One region of the Brevibacillus sp. 1238 genome, then DNA from elsewhere that is predicted to be linked to it. Evidence: riboswitches for the same ligand, from Rfam matches in the RefSeq annotation. Region 1 holds a riboswitch; each other region holds the start of a gene.
What was found. A riboswitch is a leader RNA that binds a small molecule or an ion and turns the genes downstream of it on or off. The one in region 1 is predicted to bind thiamine pyrophosphate.
Positions count from the first base shown of each region.

Region 2: another riboswitch for thiamine pyrophosphate. It lies ahead of thiS (sulfur carrier protein ThiS); the one in region 1 lies ahead of thiC (phosphomethylpyrimidine synthase ThiC).
Region 3: another riboswitch for thiamine pyrophosphate. It lies ahead of thiO (glycine oxidase ThiO); the one in region 1 lies ahead of thiC (phosphomethylpyrimidine synthase ThiC).

Region 1 is NZ_JARXWC010000003.1:303,773-311,279, forward strand. It holds gene M2298_RS09055 (ATP-dependent DNA ligase) at 1-239, opposite strand, end outside; gene M2298_RS09060 (DUF1904 family protein) at 673-1,002, shown strand; gene M2298_RS09065 (hypothetical protein) at 1,072-1,242, opposite strand; gene thiC (phosphomethylpyrimidine synthase ThiC) at 1,264-3,015, opposite strand; TPP riboswitch at 3,167-3,278, opposite strand; gene M2298_RS09075 (cation diffusion facilitator family transporter) at 3,529-4,410, shown strand; gene ku (non-homologous end joining protein Ku) at 4,453-5,406, opposite strand; gene M2298_RS09085 (hypothetical protein) at 5,631-5,774, opposite strand; gene rsmD (16S rRNA (guanine(966)-N(2))-methyltransferase RsmD) at 6,206-6,772, shown strand; gene coaD (pantetheine-phosphate adenylyltransferase) at 6,853-7,335, shown strand; gene ylbJ (sporulation integral membrane protein YlbJ) at 7,342-7,507, opposite strand, start outside.
Region 2 is NZ_JARXWC010000002.1:711,587-719,093, reverse strand. It holds gene M2298_RS07360 (acetylornithine deacetylase) at 1-1,081, opposite strand, end outside; gene M2298_RS07355 (thiazole synthase) at 1,074-1,844, opposite strand; gene thiS (sulfur carrier protein ThiS) at 1,850-2,053, opposite strand; TPP riboswitch at 2,265-2,375, opposite strand; gene kapB (kinase-associated lipoprotein KapB) at 2,417-2,800, opposite strand; gene M2298_RS07340 (alanyl-tRNA editing protein) at 2,843-4,054, opposite strand; gene M2298_RS07335 (DUF2203 domain-containing protein) at 4,170-4,556, shown strand; gene M2298_RS07330 (hypothetical protein) at 4,572-4,799, opposite strand; gene M2298_RS07325 (glycoside hydrolase family 18 protein) at 5,091-6,374, opposite strand; gene M2298_RS07320 (thioredoxin family protein) at 6,439-6,747, opposite strand; gene M2298_RS07315 (DUF6979 family protein) at 6,937-7,320, shown strand.
Region 3 is NZ_JARXWC010000011.1:125,620-133,126, forward strand. It holds gene M2298_RS21770 (LSm family protein) at 1-518, opposite strand, end outside; gene thiO (glycine oxidase ThiO) at 597-1,733, opposite strand; TPP riboswitch at 1,861-1,977, opposite strand; gene M2298_RS28200 (excisionase family DNA-binding protein) at 2,042-2,260, opposite strand; partial or broken gene M2298_RS21780 (glucose-6-phosphate isomerase) at 2,282-3,631, opposite strand; gene M2298_RS21785 (efflux RND transporter periplasmic adaptor subunit) at 3,834-5,111, shown strand; gene M2298_RS21790 (ABC transporter ATP-binding protein) at 5,152-5,871, shown strand; gene M2298_RS21795 (ABC transporter permease) at 5,868-7,058, shown strand; gene M2298_RS21800 (hypothetical protein) at 7,108-7,284, opposite strand; gene M2298_RS21805 (hypothetical protein) at 7,336-7,482, opposite strand; gene M2298_RS21810 (DUF3886 domain-containing protein) at 7,482-7,507, opposite strand, start outside.

The sequences.
Region 1 (7,507 bases):
GCGATCATCTCTCCGTCGAGAATGACAGATGAGGCGGAACAGTAGCGTTCGAGCCGGGCAAATTCGGGGTATTGCCTCGTGCGATCATTCTTTTTGCGATTGATGAGCTGTGTCTTGTTGCCGTCGTGGTAGGTGAGCATTCTGACCCCGTCCCACTTCACCTGGGCAATCCAGTTGCTTCCGGCTGGTATCGTTTCGGTTTGGATCGGTTCAAAAGGGGTGATCGGTTCAAGTGGCATAGGGCCTCCGTAATTGCTTTGCTTGAAGTTCCGCTGGAGCGGTCGCTCGCATTCGTACAGTCCCACGATTGTTTGCGGTCTATGCAAAGAGTCTTGAACAGCAGTTGTGATCGAATTTTACGAAACTTCTTAGTTGATTAAGTATTGAATATAAGGTATACTAGAGAAAATTTCATATGAATCGACATTCATATGAAGAGAGCATGAACAAGTATGGATGGGCTATATCCGCCGGATGGCTTGAAACCTCCTAATCGTGGTACGTCCACCACAGTGCGTAAGGGGAGAGTCGTTCTTTGGATATAGCCCTTTTTTTCATTGATCTAGAAATAGACTGTAGTTTATAATTACTATGGTAATGATTTTGAGGAACAGCCTGGACTTGCTTGCTGGAAGCTGGCGAGCCGCATGTTTACGGAAAGAAGGAATTGACTTGCCATTTCTTCGGTTTAAAGGTTTTGAAAAAGCAAAGCTGCAATCGGTTGCGCCCCTTATTATAGAAGAGTTTGCCCGCATCGCTGAAGTGAGCGAGGAAAAAGTCAAGCTGGAGCTTCTGCTGGTCGAGCAGTTGACGAACAGCCCGTTGTCTCTGGAAATCATGATGTTCCCGCGAGAACAGAACAAGCACGATGAGATTGCCAGCACGATGAATCGCATCTTGCAGAAGCAAGGCTTCGAGAACGTCCATCTCTTTTTTATCCTGCTGTCGCCTGAGCTGTACTATAAGGAAGGGTTGCCGCTACAGGTCAAGGCTTCCCGCTGAATCCGGCAGGCAAAAAAGGTCGAAATCCCATGACGAGGGATTCCGACCTTTTTTTGTGTCATACGCGCTCTAATAATAGAGGCTTTCTGTTTGCAAGCATTTGGAGCAGGTGCGCGCCAGCGATGTTTCGACGAACTCGTGCGCGCATTCTTTTTGCAGACGGAACAGCTGGCGTTTCAGACTTTCCAAATCCACCTCCAGGCGAGCGATTTCAGCGCGCAAACGCAAGGCTTCATTCAATGTCTTGCCACCTCCAGGCGTTTATTGGTACAACTGGCTTCCTTGCTCGCGGAACTCGCGGGCTTTTTCCTGCATGCCTGCCGCGATGGCCGCAGGCTCGTTTTGTTCCTGCTCCTGCGCTTGCTGACGGATGTCGTGCGAGATTTTCATGCTGCAAAATTTCGGGCCGCACATCGAGCAAAAGTGCGCGGACTTGGCTGCTTCCGCAGGCAGTGTCTCATCGTGATATTCGCGGGCGCGCTCAGGATCGAGAGACAGGTTGAATTGATCGTTCCAGCGAAATTCAAAGCGGGCTTTGGACAGCGCGTCGTCACGCTGTTTGGCTCGCGGATGTCCCTTGGCCAGGTCGGCTGCATGAGCGGCGATTTTGTAGGCGATCAGGCCGTTGCGCACATCTTCCTTGTTCGGCAGTCCCAGGTGCTCTTTGGGCGTCACGTAGCAGAGCATCGCTGTCCCGAACCAGCCAATCATCGCTGCGCCAATCGCAGAGGTGATGTGGTCGTAACCGGGAGCGATATCAGTGGTTAATGGTCCGAGCGTGTAAAAAGGAGCTTCGTGGCACATCTCCAGCTGTTTGTCCATGTTCTCGCGAATCAGGTGCATCGGAACGTGACCAGGCCCTTCAATCATCACCTGCACGTCGTGCTTCCAGGCGATTTTCGTCAGCTCCCCGAGTGTTTCCAGCTCGGCAAACTGCGCTTCGTCATTGGCATCCGCAATCGAGCCGGGGCGCAGACCGTCTCCAAGCGAGATGCTGATGTCGTACGCTTTGAGAATGTGGCAAATTTCTTCAAAGTGGGTGTACAAAAAGTTTTCTTCATGGTGGGCGAGACACCAAGCCGCCAAAATGGAGCCGCCACGCGAGACGATCCCGGTAACGCGTTTTGCCGTCAATGGAATGTAGCGCAGCAGAACGCCAGCGTGGATGGTGAAGTAATCGACTCCTTGTTCGGCCTGCTCGATCAATGTATCCCGATACACTTCCCAGGTCAGGTCTTCCGCTTTGCCATTAACCTTTTCCAGCGCCTGGTAAATCGGCACGGTACCGATTGGCACGGGGCTGTTGCGGATGATCCATTCACGGGTCGTATGAATGTGCTTTCCGGTCGACAAATCCATGATCGTATCGGCGCCCCAGCGCACGGACCAAATCATTTTCTCCACTTCCTCTTCCATCGAGGAGCTTACGGCCGACGTGCCGATATTGGCGTTGACTTTGACGTGAAAATTCCGCCCGATAATCATCGGCTCCGCTTCCGGATGATTGATGTTGGCCGGAATAATCGCGCGCCCGGCAGCTACTTCGGCTCTGACAAATTCGGGGGTCACTCCTTCGCGAATCGCGATGTATTCCATCTCTGGCGTAATGATCTGCTGGCGGGCGTAGTGAAGCTGGGTGACATTTTTTCCTGGCAAAGCGCGTTTGGGCCGATAGCCTTCGCGCGGAAAAGCTGGCATCGTCACCGCTTTTTCGCTGCTTCTGATTCCGTCGTCAACAAGTTGTGGCTCCCGGCCGACATAGCTTTCCGTATCGCCGCGTTCCTCGATCCACGCTTTGCGCACTAGCGGCAAGCCTTTTTCGATGTCCGCGACATATCCGTCAGCGGTGTATTCGCCGCTCGTGTCGTAGACGCGCAAAGGCGGATTGGGGGTAGAGCCGAACAACCCTTCGCTTGCTTGAAGGGTGATTTCGCGCATCGGCACGCGGATGTCAGGGCGACTGCCGACCTCGTATACTTTGCGGCTACCGGGAAAAGATGAAATGGATGACATGAAAAAACCTCCTTGGCGTGGTTGCACGAAGCGCGAACCTTGTAGGGAGGCGAAAGAGGCCCGTCGCGAAAAAACGCCGCATGGGAGCATGCGACGCCAGACGCGAGAGTAGAGAAGCAACGGGTATTTTGCAAAAAGATACACGTCACTTGTCGTGTCATATGGACATTCCTCCGCTGGCATTACCCAGTTCAGGTTCAACGGTCGATGGCACAGTACCATCCTCTCAGCCTGGTGATTTCCAAGCTCCCGTGCTTGTTTGTAGTTGTGATTGCAAGATTAGGATACCGGAGAACGCCCATCGTTGGCAAGAAAAAGTTTCCAACAAAAATTGCCACAGGGCAACACATTTTCCCCCCCTCTATACTCATGAATCGGACTAAAACTGTTTCTGTAGACCCACACGAATCGCGTCTGTTACGATGTAATTCGATCAAAAAGAAACTGCTTTATGACGCTTCGTTCTTGTCTTTTGAGCGAACGGAGTGATTGAGATTTTTGAGGTGATGGAGTGTGGATGTATATTCGGATCTGAAGCAAGGGGAACGGGGCGCGTGGGTCAGTATTATTGCCTATATCTTTTGCTCGGCGTTAAAAATAGGAGTTGCTGTGCTGACGGGATCGGAAGCGTTGATGGCAGATGGCTTGAACAACTCGACAGACGTGGTGGCATCGATTGCGGTCCTGATCGGCCTGCGCATTGCCCGCAAGCCGCCTGACCACGATCACCCGTACGGCCATTTTCGCGCGGAGACGATTTCGGCCTTGGTCGCGTCATTCATCATGCTGTTTGTCGGCTTGCAAGTCGTGACGGAAGCGGTTCCTTCGCTGTTTGATCAAAAAACGACGGCACCGGATTTGCTCGCAGGCTGGACGGCATTGGCGACAGCGGCGATCATGCTGGGCGTGTACCGCTACAACCGTCAGCTCGCTTTGCGAACAAACAGTCAGGCGTTGCTGGCTGCGGCCGCTGACAATCGCTCGGACGCCTTCGTCAGCATCGGGACGTTTGTGGGCGTTGCGGGGGCGCAGTTCCAGCTTTACTGGCTTGACCCGCTGGCTGCTTTGGTAGTCGGAGTCATCATCCTGAAAACAGCGTGGGATATTTTCCGGGAAGCGACCCATCGCTTGACCGACGGCTTTGACGTAGAAGAGTTGGGGGAACTGAAAGAGACGATCTCGTCCATCGCCGGAGTAAAAGATATTAGCGATATTAAAGCGCGTTACCACGGCAGCAGCGTGCTGGTTGACGTCGTGATCCATGTGGAGCCGCACCTTAATGTGGTAGAAAGCCACACCATCACCGAACACATCGAAGAACGCATGAGACGTGTGCACAAAATCAATACCGTTCATATTCATATCGAGCCAGAGCAGCAACTGGTCGAAAAATAAGCAAAAAACCTGTCCGTATCGGGCAGGTTTTTTTGCATGGCGTTACACGGGAGTCGCTTTTTTGCGACGCAGCTTTTTGGTTGTGGTCATCGCCTCGCTTTGCGCTGGCATTTGCTTGGGAGCTGCTGCGGTCGGCTCTGCGGGAGTTGCGCGCTTGCGGCTTGGCTTCGGTTTCGCTGCTGCTGGCGTAGGCTCAGGCTCGATTTTTACCGGACCAGGCGAAGTGCCTGCGGTAGAAGCGAGACTTTCCTTCAACGCTTGCATCAGGTCGATGACATTCGTCCGAGCGACGGTCGGTGCCGTGGCAATCTCCTGGCCTTCCAGCTTTTTCTCGATCATTTTTTGCAGCTCGCTGCGGTATTCATCGGTGTATTTGGCTGGGTCAAACGGAACGGTCATATTGCCGATCAGCTCGGTTGCCATTTTCAGCTCGTTTTCCGCCAAGGGGATGGTCGCCTCTGGCAAGGCAGGCACTTGATTGACTGGCCGTACTTCGTCAGGATAAAAAATCGTTTCCAGCATCATGCAATGCTCATACAGCCGAATGACGGCGAGACTTTGCCGATTGCGCATCGTCACCTGGGCAATCGCGATTTTTCCGGTTTGGCCCATCGCGGCGCGAAGCAGGGCGTACGCTTTTTCTCCTGTGTCCTGAGGAGACAGAAAGTAGCTTTTGTCAAAGTAAACCGGATCGATCTCCGACAAGTCCACAAAATCGAGAATCTCAATAGCTCGGCGGGTTTCGGGGGTGATCGCCTCCAGGTCCTCGTCGTTGATCATGACGAAGTGGCCTTTTTCATACTCGTAGCCGCGAACGATCTCGCTGGCGTCCACTTCCCGCTGACAATGCGGGCACATTTTCGTGTATTTGATGGGGGTGTTGCATTCCTTGTGCAGCTGGCGGAAGCGAATATCCCGTTCTTCTGTCGCCGTAAACATGCGAACCGGGATGTTGACCAGGCCGAAGCTGATTGATCCTTTCCAGACGGTGTGCATACGATTCCTCCCGATTCGGTAGTGGCATAAGGCTGGGGCTGGATGCTGCTACGAGGTAAGTGATGAGATGGGTGCGGCCGTTTTGCTTATTGTTTGTAGGCAGCCAGACGAAGCTGCGAGGGAAATGCAGGCGGGAAACATTGACACAGACGAGCTTGCTTTCCATTCCATGAAAAAACCAGCCGATCGCATGGGACGGCTGGTTGCGTTCTTTTTGCCCGATTTTACTGCCCGTGTTTGACGATGTCGGACTGGTCCGCCCGCGATTGCATTTCGCGTGCCGCTTCGCTGCCAATGCCTGTACGATCCGCGATGGACTGGGCTTTGGCTGCTTTCAGCTTTTGCTCGGACGGTTGTTTTGCTGCCATGTCAATTCCCCCTTTTGGAACATGTGCAAGTAGTATGCGCATGCCGGGAACAAAAAAATACCCCCTCGTCAAATGACGATGGGGCAGCTGTTCAACTCCTCCCGCGAAGGGAGCGATGGCACGGAATGCTCCTATCAGACACGCCGCGCGCCTAAGTGAACTGCCTTTCAATTATGGGAGAGGAGAAACCGGAGGAAGAGCTTATGGGGAAACGTAAGTCTTCTCCGCGGTTGTCAGCGACACCGTTGCGTCGCTATCCATCATGTTTTCCAAACTTTGCGTCTCGTATACCTGAAGCCGGCATAAATTTTCCAGTTGCCAATTTTACGGGGGTAGGCAGTTGTGATAGTATGATATCAGCCTGAAGGCAGAACGGCCTTGGTACAGGCGGCATTTATCTTCTACAAACTTCTTTGAACAGGTGAACAATTATGCGCGTCATCGCAGGAGAACACAGAGGTAGAAAACTTGCGGCCGTCCCTGGAAGCGGAACGCGTCCGACGACCGACAAAGTGAAAGAATCGATTTTCAACATGATCGGCCCGTACTTTGATGGGGGCTGGGCATTGGATTTGTATGCCGGCACAGGCAGCTTGGGCATTGAGGCGTTAAGCAGGGGAGCGGACAAAGCTGTCTTCGTCGAGCGCGATGCCAAAGCGTTTTCTGTCGTCAAGCAAAATGTCAGCGCCTGCCGCCTTGATGCATACGCAGAAATGTACCGCATGGATGCGGATCGAGCCATCCGGCAATTGGCAAAGCGGGAGCAGCCGTTTGATCTCGTTTTTTTGGACCCGCCGTATGCGAAGCAAAACATCGTGGAAGAAATCACTCAGCTACAACAGCTTGGTCTGCTCGCAGCAGGTGCCTGGATCGTCGCCGAACACGACAGCAAGGACTCGTTTCCCGCTGCCATCGGCGATTGCGTCAAAGATCGCGAGGCTACGTACGGCGAGACAGCGGTCACTTTGTACTATTACGAGCCGCAGCAAGAAGCATAGGAACGCCTCGCTTTTTGCGGTCGCATTCCATTTCATGAAAAACGTCGAGACGTTTTTCACAGAAAAAAGGGGGAGGCAACATGGCGATTGCCGTTTGCTCGGGAAGCTTTGATCCGGTTACATATGGACACCTCGACATTATCAGTCGGGGGGCAAAAGTGTTTGACAAAGTCATCGTGGCAGTTCTGATCAACTCCAAAAAAAATTCCCTGTTCAGCGTAGAGGAGCGCGTCGAGATGCTTCGTCAGGCGACAGCGGACATGAGCAATGTGGAGATCGACTCTTTTGACGGCTTGCTGATCGATTACATGAACAAGCGCGGAGCCAAAGTGATCATTCGCGGTCTTCGCGCTGTGTCCGACTTCGAGTACGAAATGCAGGTTGCTTCCATCAACAAAAAGCTCGACGATCAGATCGAGACCTTTTTCATGATGACCAACAATCAGTATTCGTATCTCAGCTCCAGCATCGTAAAAGAAGTGGCAAGGTACAAGGCAAGTGTCGCCGATCTGGTGCCGCCAGCGATTGAAGAAGCGCTCAAGCGCAAATTGGCCAGCGAGTAACCGAGTTTACCTCGGCTTGCTGCTGCGAAAGTAACGGGTGAGCAAGCTGATGCCGAAAAGCAGAACAGCCACCCCTGCCGCGAGCGTGCCAGAAAAAGCGATCGTCTCCCACCAGCTTGTAACGGGGATTCCGGAAGTGGTCGGCACGAAGACGGGAACGCTTTTTTCCAAA
Region 2 (7,507 bases), on a different contig from region 1:
GCAGCTCGCGCTCATAAGCCGCTTGCAGCTGGGCGAGTGCCGGATGATTGGCGTCCAGCTCCAGGGAAGGGAAAATTTCTCCCCGCTCCTCGATCATGGAGCGACCGCCCCAGCGAAACACGGGTGGATGTTCCCGCAGCCACACATCGGCCGCCGCCGCTCTTCTAATATGATCCTCGATCTCGCCAATCATTTGCTCATATGATTCGTTCGGATAAAAGTGAACCGTAATCCACAAGGCGCAACGGTCGGCGATAAAGGCCGCGTGTCGGCCTCCTTCGATGACGGCCGGGTTGATGGTGTTGCTGCCGGCAGGAAAACCGGGATACGCTTTCATCACAGCCCAGTCGCGCTCCAGCTCTTGCAGAGCCGAGATTACCTTCATCATTTTCTCAATCGCAGAAGCTCCGCGCACTCGTCCTCCGGCATGGATCGTCTGTGCCCGCATGCCGTCGTGCAGCGTAGTCGGGCTTTCAATCGTAATCCAGCCAGTGATGACGCCGCCCTGCCCTTGCATATGCAAGTTGCTCGTGTCGACGACGACTGCGTAGTCAGCCTGGTAGCCGCGTTCAATGGCAACGAGCGTCCCCGCCTCTCCGGCTTCCTCTCCGATCACGGATTGGAACAGCAGATCGCCTGCCAGCTCGACGCCATGCTCGCGAAGCATTTGGATGGCAAACAAACTCGCAGCGAGCCCGCCCTTCATGTCCGCGACCCCGCGTCCGTACAAGCGACCGTCTGCGCCGAGCGTCAGCGAAAAGGGCGGATACGTCCAGCCCGTTTCGTCTCCAACCTCGGCCACATCGATATGCCCATTGACAATCAGGCTGTTTGCCCGCGCCGAATCGCTGCCGGGAAGACGACCTACCACGTTGTCGTCGCCGGGGTAAACCTGGAAGCGATCCACCGCAAAGCCCATGGCTGCAAGCTCGCTTGCGATGACGGATTGCGCCTCGTCGCTGTTTCGCGCGGGCGGACTGACGGTCGGCTGGGAAACGAGCTTTGCCAACAGGGCGAACAGCTCGTCCTTGCGATTGGCGATCGACTCTACCGCTTCTGTCAGACGATCCACGCTACTCAATCATCCCTTCCACTGGGCTGCTCGCTTGCGCGTAACGTTTTTTCGGGATGCGTCCTGCCAAAAAGCCTTTGCGTCCCGCTTCCACGCCCAGCTTCATCGCTTCTGCCATCAAAACCGGATTGTCCGCGAGAGCAACAGCCGTATTCAACAAGACACCGTCTGCGCCCAGCTCCATTGCTTTCGCGCAATCTGCCGGAGAACCGATTCCCGCATCGACGATGATCGGCACTTTGGCGTCCTCGATGATGAAGCGCAAGTTGTTTTCGTTGACGATTCCCTGGCCGGAACCGATCGGCGACGCTCCTGGCATGACGGCATGAACGCCTACATCCTGCAAGCGCTTGGCGAGAATCGGATCGTCGTTCGTGTAAGTCAACACGATGAAGCCTTCCTCGACCAAAATTTTCGACGCTTCCAATGTGCCGATCGGATCAGGCAGCAATGTTTTCGGGTCACCGATGACCTCTACCTTGATCATGTCGCACAAGCCGGACGCTTTCGCCAGGCGGGCGATGCGCACCGCTTCCTCGGCTGTATAGGCTCCTGCTGTATTTGGCAGCAGGGTGAATTTTTTCAGATCGAGCTGTTCCAAAAAGTTCGGTTCTTGCGGATTTTCCAAATTCAGTCGGCGAATGGCAAACGTCAAAATTTCCGCTTCCGACACTTCCACCGCTTTCCCTTGCGTTTCCAAGTCTGCGAATTTTCCAGTTCCGAGCAACAAACGGGAGCGAAACTCGTAAGGTCCAATTTTCAAAGTATCCATGATGATCATCCTCCTCCGACAAAATGAACGATTTCGATGCGGTCTCCATCGGCAATCGGCGTTTGTTCATACAGGGAGCGGTCGATAATTTCTCCGTTGCGCTCCACGACCACGATTTTCTCTTGCAGGGAATACGAAGCGAGCAAAGCGCGAACCGTATTGATTTCGGCCGAAAGCTCTGCTGTTTTTCCATTCAGCACAACAACCATTGTATTCCTCCTTCTTGGTGGCACTTGCCGAGGGACAAAAAACGGCTTCCCTCGCCTGCCGGAAGTCACTCCAGTCAAACGGTGGAAGCCGTATACGTATCCAAACGGACAGATGGAATAAAAAAACCATCCGCCGTGGGATGGTTGAGTTGATCTCATCAACTGGTGCGCATCCTCTGCGAAAAATCTCGCAAACGACCGCCCTAGTGAAATCGATTCATATACCTCTTCCTCCGCTGGCATGACCCAGGTCAGGTTCAACGGTCAGTAACACACTCGTTACAATCTCAGCCAACGACGCTCGGCCCCCGTTTGGTAGTAAACCTATGCAATTGTCTTACGTTCGAGTATTACAGTACCACTCTATTTCGGGTTTGTAAAGGTTTCCTTGTGCATTGCTTCCAGTTCCGTCAGGCAGCGCTGTGCCCAAGCCGCCATTTTTCTCAGCTTGTCCATCTCGCTCTCCATGGCGATGCGCACAGATTCTTTGTACTCGGGCACCTCGCCGTTGTAACGCATCACTGCCGACACCGGGGCCATGAATTTTTCCAGATAAGAAAGCGCTGGACGCTGGTGGAACAGCGGCACGTCTACTTCATAGGAAGTGTGCAGATCGCCCTGTTGCGGGTATTTCGTCACTGCCAGCACTTTGACCAAAAGTTTTGTATCGTGAATTTCCAGCACTTCGGCGATGTATTCTCCTGTCCGCTGTTTGACGCGGACTTTGTCTCCGGGATTCCAGAACATGATAGACTCCTCCTTGCATTGTCGTTATGGTTGCGCGTCGTATTAAGCCAGCAGCTGGGCAAGCAGCTTGCGCGCGTGGGCAATTACTTCGTCAGCATGCGGCTCGGACTGTCCGCCGCCTTGGGCCATCGCCGGGTTGCCGCCGCCTTTTCCGGCAATCAATGGCAAGGTGTCTTTGATCAGCTGATTCACGGCGACATTGACTTCTTGCCCGCGTGCAAACACAAGCTGGGTTTTGTCGTCTGTTGCAGCCGCGAGCAGGCAGACGGCATCTGGAGCTTCCGCGACCATCAACTGGGCAAACTGCTGCAATTGCTGGATTGATTTGTCCGGGAACACACGGGCGATCACGCGCGCGCCACCCTCCCGCTCAGCCGTGGCGAGCTGTTTTCGCACCTCGACCTCAAGCAATTGTTTTTCCACTTCGGCGAGCTTGGCTTTTAGCGAATCGCGCTCGGACAAAACACGCTCCGCCTGGACGATCAGCTCGGCCTCGCTCGTGACGAGCAGCTTGGCCAGTTCGCGGACAGTCGCCTGCTTGCGCGTGTAATCCCGCAAAGCGCGCAAACCGCAAATAAATTCCAGGCGGATGTTCCCGCGATGGCGCTCCCAGCCGAGAATTTTGATGGCGCCCACCTCACCCGTGCGCGCTGGATGGGTTCCCCCGCATGGATTGTAGTCGTATTCGGGGATGATGACGACCCGGACGTTTTCTGTCACGGTCGGCTGCTTTTTCAACGGCAAGCTGGCAAGCTCCTCGTCGTCCACAAAACGGGCGATGATCGGATGATTTTCCAGCACAACCTGATTGGCTCGCTGCTCGACAGCTTCCCATACATCAGCCGTCAGCTCATCCAGTCGCACGTCGATGGTCACGCGCTCTTTTCCCAAGTGAAACGCAACCGTCTCCGCCTGGGCGACTTCCAGAAACGCAGCGGACAAAATGTGCTGCCCGGCATGCTGCTGCATGTGATCAAAGCGGCGATCCCAGTCGATTTGTCCCGTTACTTCCGTGCACTCTTCCGGAAGGGGCACTTCCAGCCGATGGCGCACTTCGCCGTCTACTTCCTCCACATCCACGACCCGGCATTCGTTCAAGCTGCCGAGATCGGAGGGCTGTCCGCCTCCCGTCGGGTAAAAAGCCGTCTGGCTCAACACGACATATGGCGTGCCATCTGCTTCCTGACCGCGCTTTTGTACGTGTGCCGCAAACGTTCTCGTATACGCATCCTGGTAATAAAGTCTGTCTTCCATGTTTGCTCCTTGCCGCCGGAAGGAAAAGACAACTGCTTTTTTCGCATTCCGGCCGTTTTCTCCCGCCAGGGGTTCTTAGTATACTGGTACCATACAGATCGAGGAGGGGTTATCCTTGAACAAAAAAATGTTTACGCTTGCAGAAGCAAACGAATTGTTGCCATATGTACGCGAAGAGCTATCTTTTTTGCAAAAATCGAAGCGCTCTTTCTATGAACTGTATCAAAAACGCGAGCAGCTCAAAAAACAGCAGCCCCTCGATGAAGGGGCGATCTTTTCCCTGGAATGCCAGCTTGAGTTTCTCGAATTGGAAGCGAAAATGCACGTCACCCAATTAATCTCCAAAGGAATCCAGGTCAAAGACATCGATATCGGTCTGTTTGACTTTCCAGCGATGATCGACGGAGAGGAAGTGCTGCTGTGCTGGCGCGAAGGCGAGGAATCGATCACGCACTACCACGGCTTGCACGATGGCTTCATGGGCCGCAAGCCGATCGTGTAACGGCCACCTTTTCCTTTAGCCAAACAGCCGATCCATCTGCTGTTCGCGGACGAGCCGTTCCTCGGGGCTTGCCAAGTCGTATTTTTTCAACAGGTGAAACAGCTCGTTCAAACGCTCCTGGTCAAGCTCGCCTGCAAGCATGCTCTGAAATTGTCCGACCCGCTGTTCCGACAAATAGGGGGCTTGCTCGGCGAGCTTTTTCTGCACATCCTCTTTGCTGTGATCCAGTTTGCATTCTCCCATGGTTTCTCTCCTTTTCCGGTATTTACTCCCATCATACCACGATCATCCCCTTTCGAAAACGTATCCGCGCCGCCACAAGTGCCAGCTGGCGCATGTCCTGTGCCGCTGCGTCTGAGCGCATCTGCCCCCGGCTGCCCTGCATCTCGTTTTGTCAATAAAAAGGGGCTGTCCCAAAAGCCGATTTCCGACTGAGAGACGCCCTTTTTGTCTTTCAAAAACGTGGATACATCCACGGTTTCGATTGTTTGTTTGACGTTAGCTAGTCTGCGCTTTTGGGACAGCCGCTTTCACCTACGCCCGCTTGCGGACACGGAAGTTGCTTTCGATCAGGAGCCAGTTCTGCGGAAACGGCAAGCCAAGCTTCCAGTAGCTGACTCCGCGCAGCCCCAGTTGTTTGACGAGATCAAATTTGGCCTGGATAGATCGGGCATCCTCGAACCAAACCTCATGCTGCCTGCCTTCTTCATCCATATAAGTGAAAAACGGGGCTTGCGCGCGGTAGTCGTAGCGAATGACGGCGTTTTGCTGCGCCGCCAGCGCGATGGCAGCCTGCGGACTTAACGCTTTTGCCGTCGTCCCTTGCTGGAAAGGCAGCGTCCAGTCGTAGCCGTACAAATTTTGTCCCATTAAAATCTTCTCCGCCGGCATTTCCGTTATGGCGTACTGGAGAACCCGCCGCACCGGGCCAATCGGAGACACGGCCATCGGCGGTCCGCCGCTGTAGCCCCATTCGTACGTCATGATCACGACGAAATCGGCAATTTCCCCAATCGCCCGATAGTCGTGCGCACTATACCATCTGCCCTGCTGCTCTGCACTCGTCTTTGGCGCCAAAGCGACGGAAACCATCATCCCCTGAGCATGTGCGCGATCGCGTGCGCGGCGCAAAAACCGGATGTACGCCTCCCGATCCTGGGCCGGAAGCGCCTCCATGTCAAAGTGGATGTCTCCCATACCCAGCTCGCGCGCGGTGGCAAAAATGTTGTCCAGCAGCTTGTTTTGCAGCTCCTGGTTATTCAAAACAAGACTGCCCAGTTCCGTGCTGAACTGCCCGCCCTCCAGGTTCGTGACGACGAGCATCAAGACGACCTGGTTTTCTTTGGCAATAGCCGGGAAATCGTTCAACGTCGGACGGGCCAGCGTGCCATCCCGTTTGATCCGAAAGCTGAACGGCGCCAAATAGGTCAAATGCGGTGCCGCGGTGCGCACATCGGCTTCCAAGGCTGGCGGCACTGTCTGGCGCGGCTCCACATACGCATTGAAATCGGCCGCTCGGCGCGGGCGGGGTGGAATGTACAGGCGTTGCCCGATTTGCAGCGGGCGGTATTGCGATATCCCGTTAACGCGGGCCAGCTCGGCGGCACTGATCTGATAACGCTGCCCGATCGTGTACAAGGTGTCTCCCTGCCTGACCCAGTAGTAACTGCCAACAATCGGAATCACCATCGCCTGTCCCACGACAAGCTTGCCTGGATCGGGCAGCTCATTTGCTTTCGCAATCGCCTCGGCAGTCGTCCCGTACGTCGAGGCAATCCCGGTCAGTGTCTGTCCTTCTTCCACTACATGGATTTGCATGAGCCTCCCCCTTCGCAAAATGTCTCTCTTTCTTTTATTCAAGGCGAAGGGGATAGGTGTTTGTCTAGACGAGTGTTTTCAGCACATCGTACAAATAGCCGACAGAGTGCAAGGCATAATGCCTGCTTTCGACCGACCCGCCACGAAACACAAACAATGCGGGAACGCTGGTAATTTGCAACTGCTCCGCCAATGCCGGAGCCAGATTAATATTGAGCTGGTACAACGGAAGCTCGGGCCGCGCTGCGCTGATGACGGAAAGCATCCGCTCCGCCAGCTTGCAAGTGCCGCACATCGGTGTGTAAACAAACAGCGCCAAGACCGCTTTTTCCTGGCACAAACGGGCGAGCGTGCTTGTGTCTATGTCTTGCATGGTGCGGGAGTCTCCTTTTTTCTCGGATTCTTTATGCTAGGCAGGTCGCGGCTTTTTTGTCAATGGATGGGGGGAGGAAAGCTCATATCTATTATTCTGCGAGAAGGATTGATCGTGGTTCGTTTCTTGCTTACAATGTCCGTAATGAAGCAGCTCATCCTAGCTGTTAGTAAAGACGGGAGGTTTTTTATGATGGGAAAATACGGAGATACAGCACTTATGACCATGAAGCTGGTTGAATCCCAAGAAGCCAGTAGTCCACTGGAAGCTTGGGAGAGAGCGTCTATCCATATGTTTGGAGCAGGTACAGCTAGTCAGAAAAAGGGTTGCCCGAAAAGTGCATTTTTCGGACTTTGTGAAGAGGGATTCGTTCGTGGCATTGAGCCTGGAAGTTACACAACCTCAGTGGACAACAAAGCTTACGCCCTTCAAGCAGTTGAATGGCTAAAGAAAAACCCTTCTCTTTCACCAAAACCAACCCAGTTGTGGAAAGCGCTTCACATTCCGAAAAGCCACAACAATCAGATGGATGTTGTCCTCTCGCTGTGGAATCATGGCTATATCGATCGCTAGAAAAACGCGCGCCTCTTCTTCCTATGATCAAGAGAATCCCCCTCTCCTTGCAAAAGAAAAAGCACCCCGTCAGGTGCCATTTATCTGTTCCGCAATTTGCTCACGATAATCGGGATCGCGATTAGGGTAATAACGATCGGAAAAGAAACGTCACCGATTGCCGAGATGAGTTCCACTTGGTTCAAGC
Region 3 (7,507 bases), on a different contig from region 1:
AACGGAGCCATTTGACCATACGGTTGACCCGGGCTGCCAAACGGACTCACCTGACCATACGGTTGACCTGGACTGCCAAACGGAGTCATCGGAGCGTAAGGATAGCAGTCATCGGCGTACGGACTGACTTGCCCCCCTGGAGGTCGCCGATTTGGCTGGCTGCTGCTGCTAAACGGACTGACATCGCCGTACGGCTGATAGCCGCCGTAGGGAAGATACCCTCCGTAAGGATTCCAATCTTGATGCATTCCCCAGTCGCCGGGCGATTTCCGGCTGGCTACCTCTTCGATTTCATATTCATAGTCGTTTTCTTCCGCATCCGGGTCGTCCACTTCAACGTATACATTCTGATCGTCAAAATCCACGATCACGCCTTCAAAAATCTGGCCGTCTATCGCTTCAATGCGCACTTTTTTCTCGACGTGTTCTTTGCATATGTTGTGCACATTTTCGCGCATATCCTTGATCAGACTGACCGTCTGGACGTCAGCCTGGTACAGGTTTTTTTCATCCTGCATGGAAACTCCTCCCCTTCTGGTGCTCTTTATTACCATATACATGTGCCCATGGGGAGGTGTTCCGGTTTGCAGGCAAGACTAGCCCATTTTATGTGCGCTGACGTTTTCTTCTGTTACGAAGCGCGCAGGCAAAAACGGGACGAGCTGCTCCCGCTCTCCTTTTTCCAGATAGTCCGCCATCCACTTCGCTGTGGCGGGCGAGAGCAAAATGCCGTTGCGGAAGTGCCCTCCGGCAATCGCCAGCCCTTCCCATCCTGGCACTGGTCCAAGCAATGGCTTGCCATCCGCCGTAGCTGGCCGCAATCCGCCCCACGCCTCCAGAAAAGCGGCTGAATGCAAGGCCGGAACGTACGGCATGACCCCGTTCAGGATGCTGGCTAACCCCGCCATCGTCACTTCGCGCTGAAAGCCGCTCTCGTCTTCTGTTGCGCCAAGCACGATTTTGCCGTCTTTTTTCGGCGTCACATATCCCGTCGTGCCAAAAATGACGGTGCGCAGCGGAATGCCGACAGAGGAAACAGCGGCAATCTGACCGCGAACCGGACGCACCGGAACCGACACACCCAGCAAGTCCAGCATGACACCTGCCCACGCTCCCGAAGTGATCACCGTATGCGCGGCGCGCAACGGCCCGAGCGAGCTGTCCACGCCAACTACTTTCCCGCCTTTTACCGCGATGCCGCTCACGACACAGCCGGAATGCAGCACAACTCCTTGCAGCTTGCACGCCGTCACCAAAGCGCGAAGCAACATGCGATTGTTGATGTGCCCCTCGTACGGGGAGTAAATCGCTGCCTGCGCTTTGTCTGTCAACAGCGGCTCCACTTCCGCCAATTGCTGCCTTTCCGTCAAAAAGTGCACGCTATGCCCCGCGTCCTTTTGCCAGCGAAATTTCTCTGCCAACTGTGCTTGCTCGCCATCATCGAGCGCGACTGTGAGCAGCCCCTCCAGGCTGAGCTGTACATCGCCCCCGGTAAACTCCTCCAACTCTTGCGCCCACTGCGGATAATAAGCCAGCGACGCCATGCCGAAATCGAGCATGGGACCGGGCGCTGTAAACTCCTTCAACGGCGCGAGCATGCCCGCTGCTGCCGAGGACGCCTGTCCGCCCCATTCTCCTTGCTCAACCAACGTGACGCCCATCCCTCTGCGCGACAATTCATACGCCAGACTTAAACCGATAACTCCTCCACCCACTATGAGACAATCGCCCACGTTTTTCTCTCCTCGCTGTTGTGATCTCTCTCCTGATCCAAGTTGAACAGGGCAACATACAAAAAGCCCACCCGTTCCCAAGCAGGAAAAGGTGGGCTTCATACGCCGTATAGCCAAAGAAAAAAGCGCTGTTCGCCGGCAACCGTATCCCTGCGCCGGCATGATCCGGATCAGGTGCAATGGGTCGACGGTCGTATGCTTCCATCCTCTCAGCCCCGCGTGAAGGACTCCCCAAGTTGCTTCTTTACATATTCATTTCACCAACCAAGTATAGTCCTCCTGGCCGCCAGTGACAAGATGCTATACGCTCAATCCTCGTCTTTTACATCGTAGCTCTCCGGAACCGTCTCATGCCGCGCTGCCTCCTCGAACTCGCGGAGCTTGCGCATTTCTTCCATATGATGGTTGAACTGTTCCTTGTTGATGACGTACTCGTAGCCGTCGTGCAGAGCGCGAATCTTGCCCTGGTGAATCTTTTCCAAAATAAACGTTTCCGGAAGCTCCAAGTACGCTGCTGTCTCTTCCACGGTCAAATATGTCTTGTTATCGCGCAATCTTGCCTCCAATTCCGCTTTCTGCTGCTCGAATCCAGGTTTGCCCAAAAGGGCGAACATGTTGGCCTTGTACGCCTCCACCCCGGGCTGGTCAAACGGATTGACGCCCAATAAATAGCCGCTGATTCCGCACGCCTTTTCAAAAAAGTAGATCAAGGCCCCGAGGTGATACGCTGTCGCCTCTGGCATCTCGACAAGCAGGTTCGGCACGCCGCCATCCACGTGGGCGAGCACCGTCCCTTCGAAAGCCTTTTTATTGACAAATCCCATCCGCTTGCCGGACAAAAAGTTCAGTCCGTCCACATCAAGCGGGTCTTCTTCTACCGTGACATCGATGGCTGGCTTGTTTACGGTTACCACTGTCTCGAACAAGTGTCGCATGCCGTCCTGTATGTACTGCCCCAAGGAATGCAAGTCTGTGGAAAATTCGGCAGCGGCGGGAAAAATTCCTTTTCCATCCTTGCCTTCCGACTCCCCGAAAAGCTGTTTCCACCATTCGGCGAAAAACCGGAACTGCGGCTCGTAGCTGACCAGAAGCTCCACCGTTTTGCCTTTGCGGTACAGGGCGTTGCGAATCGCCGCATACTGGTAGCACGGATTTTCGGCCAAATCCATGACCATGTACCGCTCGCTCGCATCTTGCGCTCCTTTCATCAGGGCATCCATGTCGGCGCCGCTCACGGCGATCGGCAATAGTCCGACTGCTGTCAGGACAGAAAAACGCCCGCCGATGTCATCGGGAATGACAAAGCTCTCGTAGCCCTCATCTTCCGCAAGCTTTTTCAAGGCCCCCCGCGCTTTGTCCGTCGTAATGTAAATTCGCTTCTTCGCCTGCTCGCGGCCGTACTTGTTTTCCAGCCAATTGCGCAACAGCCGAAAAGCTATAGCAGGCTCTGTCGTCGTGCCCGATTTGGAGATGACGTTGATGGAGACGTCTTTTCCTTCCAACACGTCCATCAGATGAGAGATATACACCGGACTGATATTGTTGCCGACAAAATAAATTTCCGGCGATCGCCGCTTCGACTTCGGCAGCAAGTTGTAAAAGCTGTGGCCCAATACGTCCAGTACAGCTTTCGCTCCTAAATATGAACCTCCGATTCCAATTACCAAAAGCACATCTGAGTCAGCCTGGATACGTGCCGCCGCCTGGCGAATCCGCTCATACTCGACGCGGTCGTATTTGTTCGGCCAATCTACCCAGCCAAGATAGTCTCTGCCTGGACCCGTTCTTTTGTGCAACATTTCATGCGCCTGCCCGATTGCTGGCGCAAGCTGCTCCCATTCATGCTGTCTCACAAAGCCGCGTGCATTGGAATAATCAAATCGAATCGCTTGGTTCATGGCTCCCCTCCCAAGGAACGTCATCTATTTTCTTATCTTATCACGCAAAAAAGCGAGAAAGTTACTTTCCGTCAAAACATCGCAAAATGTGAGCAAATCGTGAACGATTCGGCAAAAGTGTTACCTTTTTCCATGCCTTCCGTAAAACTACTTCGAGCAATGAAATAATGGTTTCTTTTTAGAACAACAAGGGGAAATGAAAATGAAAAAACGGTGGTGGATCATCGGTTCCGTTGTCATCCTGCTAGGAGCAGGGTTCGTTGGACTCAACATGATGGGTTCTCAGCAAGCCATGGGCATGCCCGTCAACATCGGAACACCGACCAAATCAGCTCTGGAAAGCAAAATCTTGACCTCCGGAATCGTCATCGTGGAGGACAAGCAGAAGCAGTATGCGAATGTGAACGGCACGTTGCGCGAGTTCGTCGTCAAAGAAGGCGACAAGGTCAAAAAAGGCCAAGTCATCGCCAAAATTGACACGACCGATGTGGACAGCAGACTGCTTGATCTCGAAGCGCAGATGGAAGTCGCAAAAGCCAATCTTGCCAAAGCCCAGATCGGCGTAGAGCCGGAAGAAGTAGCACAGGAGCGCGAGCGGGTCACGCAGGCACAGCGCGAGTACGATGCGGCCAAGCGAGAATACGACCGGATGAATCAATTGTTCTCCTCAGGCGCTTCGACGCAGCAGGAAGTCGACAAGGCGAAGTCTATCTTGGACAACGCGCTGTCCGCCCTCAATGTGGCGAAACAACAGTCCGCCCTGAAACAAAAAGGGCCGCGCAAAGAAGACATCGCCGCTCAGCAGGCACAAATCAACAAACTGGCCGTCGAACGGACTCAACTGGAAAAAGAACGCGTCCAGAGCGTTGTCGTCGCACCTGCGAATGGAACCGTTATTGGCGTCGCGGCGGACAACGGCCAATACGTCAACAAAGGCACGGAAATTTTGACACTGGCTAATCTCGACAACCTGCTCATTCAGGCTGACATCAACGAATCGGATGTCGGCAAGCTGAAACTCGGACAGACGGCGACCATCGAAGGCATTACGCTGGGCAAACAAATGCTGAATGCCCAGATCACCCGAATCGCCCCGATCGCAACCACCAGCCAAAGCAGTTCGGGCCAAAGTGAGAAGACCCGCGTCAAAGTCATCCTCAAGCCGCAAGGAGATTTGAGCGCGCTCAAGCCAGGCTTCCACGTGGACATCAACATCTTGGCGGAAAAAATCGATAACGCTCTGCAAGTTCCGATCGAAGCTATCCAGCAGGAAGCGGACGGCAGCACTTTCGTCTGGATATCCGAGAACGGAATCGCCAAGAAACAGAAAGTCGCCACAGGCACTGAAAATGAACTGTTCTCCCACATCAAGCAAGGTCTGAACGGAGACGAGCAAATCATTTTGGGACCTGTTGAAGCGCTGAGTGAAGGAGCGCCTGTCATGCCGATGAGCGGCGGTCCCGCACCAATGGGCATGTAACGACTGGATGTGTTCCACGTAAAAAGGAGGTCAGCCGACAATGCTTCAGGTAGAAGGCTTGACGAAATCATACAAGACTGGCGATAGCACCCTCCCTATTTTGAAAGGTGTATCCTTGCTGGTGGAACAAGGCGAGTTCGTCGCCATCATGGGACCATCAGGATCAGGGAAATCGACGTTCATGAACATGCTGGGCTGTCTGGATCGCCCGGACACGGGAAGCTACATTCTCGACGGGATTGAGGTAAGCAGCCTCAATGACAAGCAGCTCGCCTACGTACGCAATCAAAAAATCGGCTTTGTGTTTCAGTCGTTCAATCTGCTCGCCCGCTCCACTTCCCTGCACAACGTAGAGTTGCCGATGATGTACGCCAACGTCAGCCGTTCGGAAAGACGCAACAGGGCTACAGAAGCGCTGAAACGAGTAGGGCTGGGCGAACGCATGCACCACAAGCCTACTCAACTGTCCGGGGGTCAAAAGCAGCGCGTCGCCATCGCCAGAGCGCTGGTCAACCGTCCCGCCATCCTTTTGGCAGACGAACCGACAGGAAACCTCGATAGTCGCTCCGGTGTCGAGATCATGTCGATTTTTCAGGAACTGCACACTCAAGGCGTCACGATTATTCTCGTCACGCACGAGATGGACATCGCCCAGCACGCCGAGCGAATCGTCACGTTCAAAGACGGCATCATCATCCGCGATGAGCGGGTAGAGGAACGCGTTTTCTCTACCCCGAATGACGAGGTGATTGTCACGTGAATTTTATGGAAAGCTTTTACACCGCACTGGAGGGCATCTGGGCCAACAAAATGCGCTCGGCCCTGACCATGCTCGGCATCATCATCGGGATTACTTCCGTCATCGCCGTTACCGCGCTTGGGGAAGGCGGACAAAAAGCAATCAACGACGAGATGGAAAAATTCGGGCAAAACACCTTCAACGTCTTCATTAACTGGGAGACAAAAGAAAAAATCGAATCCGACGACCTGACTATCGATGACGCTGCTGTCCTGGGCAGAATCAGTCCGGCAATCGAGTACATCGTCCCTTACAGCGGAACGACAATCGAGTTGAAGGGGCCGAAAAAAGAAGAGCGGGCCAACCTGACCGCCACCACGGCGGATTATTTCAACATCCAGAAAAGAATGAAAGTAACAAAAGGCCGCCTGTTCAGCGATACCGATGACAAAGAACAGCGCGCTGTCGTCGTGTTGGAAGACAAGCTTGGCGAGAAGCTGTTCGGACAAATGAATCCGATCGGTCAGCGCGTTCGCTGGGGAAACAATTCCCTCGTCGTCATCGGCACGTACTCAGAGGAAAAATTCAAGTTTGACATGGGCCAGGAAACATTCGGCGCCGTAGTCCCCATCCAGTATTACAACTCCCTGCTGGAAGAACCGTCGATCCATTCGTTTATGGGTACGGCTGTCGACAAAGCTTCCGTCAACTCGGCCATGCAGCAGGCCAAGCAATATTTGACGCGCAAACACCAAAAGAACGACCATTACATGGTTCGCAGCATGCAAGAATCGGTTGACCAGTTCAATCAGCTGACTGGCACGCTCACCTTGATTTTCAGCATCATCGCCGGGATCTCGCTCGTAGTCGGCGGGGTCGGCGTCATGAACATCATGCTCGTCTCCGTCACCGAGCGCACGCGGGAAATCGGGATTCGCAAAGCGCTGGGGGCGAGGCGAAGCGATATTTTGATTCAGTTTCTCATTGAATCCATCATCGTCTGCCTGATCGGCGGATTGGTCGGCGTCCTGTGCGGACTTGGCATCGCCGCCTTGATCTCGCATTTTGCCAACCTTCCACCGCTGCTATCGTGGAACAGCGTATTTATCGCGTTTGGCTTCTCCAGCGCTATCGGCATCTTTTTCGGGCTTTATCCAGCCAACAAAGCTGCCAAGCTCGACCCGATCGAAGCGCTGCGTTACGAATAGACCGATACAAAAAACATGCACCTGTGCAACTTTCGCCACAGGTGCATGTTTATGTTGGAAACGTATCTGTCATCAGCTTCAAAAGAAAAAAAAGCGCAATCCCGACGCTCGCGACTGTCCACCAGAGCGTTTTGCTGTCAGTCTTGTCTGCCTTGTAGATACCGCTCAGCTTCCAGGTGCCTACAGCTACACAGAGGAGACTGATCAGGAGCAGGATTGTCCCCATGATCTCCCTCCTTTCCCCTCTCCTAGCTATATGGGGATGGAGGGAAAAAAATCACTCCTTGGGCTGCTTTTTCCCCAACCGGCCGAGCACCTGGCGACCGCGCTGCTTGAGCGCCTCGTCTTTAAGCGCAAGCTGTCGCTTTTTCATCAGGCCGTTTTTCGAAGTATCCGGACGATCCGGTTGTTTGTCGTCGCGCATCAGCTGAACTTGCCTCCGCCTTTTT